Regions from separate parts of the Streptomyces sp. NPDC006193 genome, predicted to be linked through region 1. Evidence: riboswitches for the same ligand, from Rfam matches in the RefSeq annotation. Region 1 holds a riboswitch; each other region holds the start of a gene.
What was found. Region 1 has a riboswitch for cyclic di-AMP ahead of ABZ261_RS09520 (C40 family peptidase). Riboswitches for the same ligand answer to the same signal wherever they lie in the genome.

Region 1 (2,192 bases):
GGGCGGCACGTCGTGCGGAGGGGTTGGCGGGCGCCCTCGTCCGGGCCGCACCGGCCGCTTCGGTCGCGGTCCGGACGGCGAGCGCGCGGGGTGTGGGCGCCCGGCCGGGAGAGCGGGCGCGGGGGAGCGCCGGGGTGCGCACCGCACCGCACCGCCGGCAGCCGGCGCAGCGGCCGTGCCGGTGGCCCTGCCCGCGTGGCAGGGGTCGCGGGGCCCGCACCGCTGAGGGGGCCGTTCGTGCGTGGCCGCGGGTGCCCGTGCCCGCGTCACGCGTGCCCGTGCCCGCGTCGGTCCGGGCCTGTGCGCTGCCGGGCGGGCGGCTGCGGGCCGAGGCCCGGCGTGCGCACCGGGGGCGCCGCGGCGGCCCGGAAGCCGCGGCGGTCGCCCGGAGACCGGCGCAGGGGCCGCCTCCAGGGCGGCCGCCGCGCCGGGTGAACGGCGGGGCGGGCGGCCGTGGCCGCCCCGGCCGCCCGTGCGGTGCGGGCGGGCGGCCGGGGCGGCGACGGCGGGCTCGGAGCGGCTCCCCAGCCGGAGCCGCTCCCGCGTCGGCGGCGGTCAGCTGACCCGGCCGTACCAGACGCTCTTGGTCCAGATCTTCTGGAGCCGCACCACGTCACCGGTCTTCGGGGCGTGCCATATCTTGCCGTGACCGGCGTAGATGCCGACGTGGTAGACGCTGGAACCAGAGTGGAAGAACACCAGGTCGCCGGCCTTGCGGTGCTTGGCGGAGATGTGGTGCGTCTTGTTGTACTGCTGGGCGGCGGTGCGCGGCAGCTTCTTGCCCGCCTTCTTGAACGAGTAGAGCGTCAGCCCCGAGCAGTCGAACCTGCGCGGCCCGGTGGCCCCGTAACGGTACGGGGAGCCCTTCTTGGACGCGGCGATGTGCAGTGCTTTCGTCGCCGTGGTCGCGGCGGAGGCGTCGGTGGCCAGTCCGGGCACCGCGATCGAGCCGCCCACGGCGGCGAGGGTGAGAGCCGAGGCCGTGCCGGCCCGGGCCATCAGCGACGGGACACGATTCAGCGCAGTCATGCGCAACCCTTCGTCAGCCGCCTGTGAAGGATGACCTGTCGGATTCGGGCTGGCGAAGTTGCCCGGCCGCGTTGCCGCGGCTTCACCCCAAGGATCGCCCGGAACCTCCGCCCGTCTGCGTCGAGCAGACGCGCTTCCGCGCCGGCGACCCGTCTTGCTCGGGTCCTCCACTCCTGCCGATCCACTCCGTCGACCGGTCATCCAGGCGGCGGCAGGACTCGGCGTCCGCCCGGACCGCCCCGCCGCTGTGGCGGGGGCTTGTCGTCAGACGGGATCTTCACTCACACCTGTCCGAAAATCCCAACGGAATCGGGGATTTGTGGTGTTACTCACCACTCACCCGTCCGGGTGGACCGCGCTGTGTTCGAACCTCCGTCAGTTCCCGTACGTAGCCCCCGACCTGCGACGAAGCGTCACGCGACGCTTCCTGGGCCCCCGCCGCGCGCAACTCGGGGAACCCGGGAACGGCTCGGGATGTAACCCGGTCGGGCGTACGTCGTTCGGGCCGTTTCAAGTCCGGCCCGAACGGCACGCGTCGACGGGGCGAACCCATCGGTCCGGACGTGTGTCCGTCTCAGCCCACGCCGTCGGTCGGGAGCGCGACGCGAGCGGTCCGGCGCTCACCGTCCAGCACCCGCAACGCCCGTGCCAGCGTGTCCCCGTGCAGCTCCGTCTCGCCCCGCTGGTGCATCAGCGCAAGGGCGTCACGCAGCTCTGCCGCCTTGCGCACCAGGGCCTGGGCCGCGCGCAGACCGCCGTACGTGTCACCGCTCCGGGCCGGGTTGACGCGGCCGAGCAGGTCGACCGCCTCCAGATAACAGTCGATCAGCTCGCCCTCGGCCCGGGTCAGGGCGGGCAGCGGCGGAAGTTCCGGCAGCATCGGGGGCTCACCGCGCGCCCGGTGCGCCCAGCGCGTCCCGGCGGCTGGGCACGACGCCGTCCACCAGGCCGTAGGCGAGCGCTCCGGGGGCGTCCAGGACGAGATCCCGCTCCAGGTCCTGGTGGACCTGTGCGGCCGTGCGCCCCGTGTGCCGGACGAGCATCGCCTCCAGCAGCTCCCGTACCCGGGTCAGTTCCCCGGCCTGGATGAGCAGGTCGCTGGGCTGCCCGCGCACCGGTTCCGGCAGTGCGGGCTGCCCGAGCACCATGCGCGCGCCGGGCAG
Region 2 (2,192 bases), on a different contig from region 1:
TAGCGGTTCGGGTCGCCGTCGCGGAGCTCGATGGCCTCGAAGGCGCCGGTCGAGGCGCCGGACGGGACGGCGGCACGACCCGTGCTGCCGTCGTCGAGGCCGACCTCGACCTCGACCGTGGGGTTGCCTCGGGAGTCCAGGATTTCCCGGGCTACGACGACGTCGATGGACGGCACGAGCATCTCCTTCTTGGATGTGACGCTGGAAGTGCGGGGCGGCGTGCCTTGCGGCTGTGCCTTGCGCCTAGAGCCTAACCGTCCCGGGAGCGTCGGCCACTGACCGACCGTCCCGTGGACAAGCCGACGGTACCTTTTGTTTGTTCCCGAAACAAAGGGTCTGCGGCGGGTTCGTGAAAAAGCCCCGCCCCGGTGCGTACGGGGGAGCACGCACCGGGGCGGGGCGCCCGTGGGGACGGGGGCGGCCCTCACCCGGCCCCCGCCGTGCGGGCCGGGGAGGAGGGGGCGCCGCGGTCCGGGCCGGGGCCGGCTGTCACTTCAGGTGCAGCTGCTGGCCCGGGTAGATGAGGTCGGCGTCCTCGACGATGTCCTTGTTCAGCTCGAACAGCTTCTTCCAGCCGCCCTGCACGTGGTGCTCGGCGGCGATGGTGCTGAGGGTGTCGCCGGCGACGACCTTGTACTCGCCGTCGCCCTTCTCGACCTTCTCACCGGTCGGGGTGGTGACGGTCCTGCTCCCGCTGCCGCTCGCGGAGGCGGCCGGGCGCTCGGCGGACCGGGAGGCGGCCTGCTGGTCGGCCGAGCGGGCGGCGGCGCCGGCCGGGGCCGAGCCGGTGGAGGTGCTCGAAGACGAGCCGGTGGAGGTGCTCGGGGCGGAGTCGGTGGAGGTGCTCGGGGCGGAGCTGTCGGAGGAGGCGCTCGACAGGCCCTTGCCGCAGACCGGCCAGGCGCCCTTGCCCTGCGCGGCGAGCACCTTCTCGGCGACGGCGATCTGCTGGGCCTTGGTGGCCTTGTCGGCGGTGGCCGCGTACTGCGTGCCGCCGTACGCGGCCCAGGTGGAGGCGGAGAACTGCAGACCGCCGTAGTAGCCGTTGCCGGTGTTGATGGACCAGTTGCCGCCGGACTCGCACTGGGCGACGGCGTCCCACTCGGAGGCGGTGGCGGCGGAGGCGTTGCCGGCCGCCATCAGCGGCGCGGCGACGGCGGCGCCGGCGACACCGGCGAGCGCGACGGCGCGGACGGCCCTGGACGGACGACGGTGCTTGCCCTTGACGGAAAACAGCATGGATCGATCCCCTCACCGACGCCTGCGAGGTGAGCTGTCGGGTTCGGGCCGGTCGAGTTGCCCGGCCGCACCCCGCTGTGCGCGCGGTGCGGCTTCACCCCCAGCCGGTTCCAGCCTCAAGTGCTGGACCCGGCGCCTACCTTGGGTCCCCCGCTCCTGCCTACGGCGCTTGACGCGACGACTGTTCCCGGGCGGCCGCTGGCAGGATTCGGCGTTGCGGCGGCCGGGGCTCGCGGTGACGAGCGATCACGACCGTAGACACGTGATCCGGGGAATTTCAAAGACGATCAGGGCTTCTGAGACTCATCCCACACTTTCGCCGAATCGGGCATCACCCATGAAACAGGGCGTCAACTTGTCCCGTTAAAGGCCTGTTCAGTCACCGATCCGCAGGGTCTGACCGGCAGTGATGTTGTTCGGGTCGGCGCCGATGGCCTGCCTGTTCGCCTCGTACAGCGCACGCCATCCGCCGTCGACGTCGAGCGCGTCGGCGATGGAGCCGAGGGAGTCACCCGCACGGACGGTGTAGGTGTCCGGCAGCCGGGAGGCGTGACGGCCGGCCGACGCCGCCTTCTGACCGTTTGTCACGCTTTCGTCCGCATGTGCGCCGCGGTGGCGACCGCCGCTGCCGAGAGCGCCGGTGTCCACCAGGCTCCAGGAGCCGGCGGCCTGCTCGGGATCGGCCGCCCGGCCGGCGTCCGGGACCACCGGGGCCGGGTCGCCGCCCGGCCGCGCGCTGCCGGCGTCCGGGGAGGTCGACGCGCCGGCTTCGGGGGTACCGGTCTCGCCGGAGCGGGCGGGCGCGTCCGCGCTCTTGTCCGGCTCGGCGGTCGGCGCGGTCGTGGCGTCCGCGGAGGAGCCGGCGCCGGCGGAGGGCGACGCGTCCGGCACGTCGGACGGCTTGGAGGCGCCGGGCGCGCCGGAGCGGTCGGCCGGTCCGGGCGTGCCGGCCG
Region 3 (2,192 bases), on a different contig from region 1:
AGGACGTCGTCGGCGAGCTGGAAGGCGACCCCGAGCCGCTCCCCGTACTGGGTGAGGACGTCCACGACCGTCTCGTCGGCGCCGGACATCATCGCGCCGAACCGGCAGGACACCGCCACCAGGGAGCCGGTCTTGCCGCCGAGCACGTCCAGGTAGTGCTCGACCGGGTCGCGGCCGTCCGAGGGGCCCGCCGTCTCCAGGATCTGGCCGGTGACCAGCCGTTCGAACGCCAGGGCCTGCACCCGGACCGCCTCGGGGCCGAGGTCGGCGAGGATCTGGGAGGCGCGGGCGAAGAGGAAGTCGCCGGTGAGGACCGCGACGGAGTTGCCCCAGCGCGTGTTGGCGCTCTCCACGCCGCGGCGCACGGTCGCCTCGTCCATGACGTCGTCGTGGTACAGCGTGGCCAGATGGGTCAGTTCCACGACCACGGCCGACGGCACGACGCCCGGCGCGTAGGGGTCGCCGAACTGTGCGGCGAGCATCACGAGCAGCGGCCGGAACCGCTTCCCGCCGGCCCGTACGAGATGCTGCGCGGCCTCCGTGATGAACGGGACCTCGCTCTTGGTGGCCTCGAGCAAGCCTTCCTCGACAGCCGTCAATCCGGCCTGGACATCGGCTTCCAGAGCCTGGTCCCGCACGCTCAGCCCGAACGGCCCGACGACGGTCACGAGGAGTCTCCTGTCTGCTGGTGTCTGCTGCCGATTACACGGTTTGTCGATAGGTCGCTGCCCTCACTCAAGTCAGCGTATCCGGTCCTGTTTCGATCACCGATAGCGCCCACCGGTCCAGCCCGGGCCGTAGCGGATCATGACCGGCATCACAGTGATCGGATGGTAATAACGGACATTCGCCCACTAAACAGCAATCCCATCCTTCCGCTGCATATTCACCGTTTTAGCCACCTCTCTTTTCGGCCACCCGCCGGAATCCCCTGAATCCCCCATGTCCGGTTTCGCGCCATTTGCCATTTCGTGAATTGGGTCACGCGCCCCGGGGGCGCGCCCGGCGCACGGAGAGCGCCCGGCCCCCTTGCCCTGTCGGCGAGTTGAGATGCGCGACCGCAAAGGATCAAGCACCCCATACGGCGTCGATCAAGGTCAAATAGCGCGTTGTGTGATTCCGGCACTTGTTCCCGACATGTGCTCTCGCATACGTTCCCGGCCGTCGGGCGGACGCCGAATCCTGCCGCCGCCCGTGTGACCCATCGACCGACTCACTCGTACGGCAGGAGCGGGGGACCCAGGTAAGCCGCCGGGCCGGACGGCACCGTGCCGACCGGAACGGCTAGGGGTGAAGCCGTGCCTCCGCCGGGGCACGGCCGGGCACCTCCCCGCCCGAACCCGACAGCTCACCTCGCAGGCGTAGGAGAGGAAAGCCCCCATGTCTGCTGCCGCCCAGCGCCGCCGCAACCGCATCAGCCGCCTCATGCGCACCGTTGTCACCGCCGGCGCCGGAGCCGCCGTCCTCGTCCTGCCGCTCGTCGGCGCGACCGGCGCCTCCGCGGCCACCGCCACCACCACGACGGCCGCCGCCACCACCGGCTACCCGGACAACCTCGACGGCTGGATCCGCGAGTCCCTCGCGATCATGGCCGAGCGGGGCATTCCGGGCACCTACAACGGCATCTACCGCAACGTCATGCGGGAGTCCTCCGGCAACCCGAAGGCCATCAACCTCTGGGACTCCAACGCCGCCAAGGGCACCCCGTCCAAGGGCCTGCTCCAGGTCATCGACCCGACGTTCGCCGCGTACCACGTGCCGGGCACCTCGTTCGACCCCTTCGACCCGGTCGCGAACATCACCGCCGCCTGCAACTACGCGGCCGCGCGCTACGGCTCGATCGACAACGTCTTCGGCCCCTACTGACAGCCGGCGCCACCCCGCGGTCCCGGACCGGCCGGCCGGCCCCGCCGACGGGCCGGTCAGCCGGCCGGGAACAGCCTCTCGAGGACGACGGCGACGCCGTCGTCCTCGTTCGACAGGGTGATCTCGTCGGCCACCGCCTTGAGTTCGGGGTGCGCGTCGGCCATGGCGACGCCGTGCCCGGCCCAGACGAGCATCGGGACGTCATTGGGCATGTCGCCGAAGGCGAGGACCCGACCGGCGCCGATCCCGAGCCGCTCGGCGGCCAGCGCCAGCCCCGTCGCCTTGGTCACCCCGCTCGGCTGCAGCTCCACCGTCCCCGGCCCCGA

Region 2: another riboswitch for cyclic di-AMP. It lies ahead of ABZ261_RS12965 (transglycosylase family protein); the one in region 1 lies ahead of ABZ261_RS09520 (C40 family peptidase).
Region 3: another riboswitch for cyclic di-AMP. It lies ahead of ABZ261_RS12295 (transglycosylase SLT domain-containing protein); the one in region 1 lies ahead of ABZ261_RS09520 (C40 family peptidase).

The regions. Positions count from the first base shown of each region.
Region 1 covers NZ_JBEXTB010000006.1:208,304-210,495, reverse strand. The annotation lists gene ABZ261_RS09520 (C40 family peptidase) at 556-1,029, opposite strand; cyclic di-AMP (ydaO/yuaA leader) riboswitch at 1,033-1,170, opposite strand; gene ABZ261_RS09515 (hypothetical protein) at 1,604-1,909, opposite strand; gene ABZ261_RS09510 (ATP-dependent Clp protease proteolytic subunit) at 1,917-2,192, opposite strand, start outside.
Region 2 covers NZ_JBEXTB010000010.1:88,115-90,306, reverse strand. The annotation lists gene eno (phosphopyruvate hydratase) at 1-176, opposite strand, end outside; gene ABZ261_RS12965 (transglycosylase family protein) at 490-1,239, opposite strand; cyclic di-AMP (ydaO/yuaA leader) riboswitch at 1,244-1,417, opposite strand; gene ABZ261_RS12960 (transglycosylase family protein) at 1,615-2,192, opposite strand, start outside.
Region 3 covers NZ_JBEXTB010000009.1:123,516-125,707, reverse strand. The annotation lists gene ABZ261_RS12300 (polyprenyl synthetase family protein) at 1-668, opposite strand, end outside; cyclic di-AMP (ydaO/yuaA leader) riboswitch at 1,196-1,375, shown strand; gene ABZ261_RS12295 (transglycosylase SLT domain-containing protein) at 1,381-1,866, shown strand; gene ABZ261_RS12290 (HAD family hydrolase) at 1,923-2,192, opposite strand, start outside.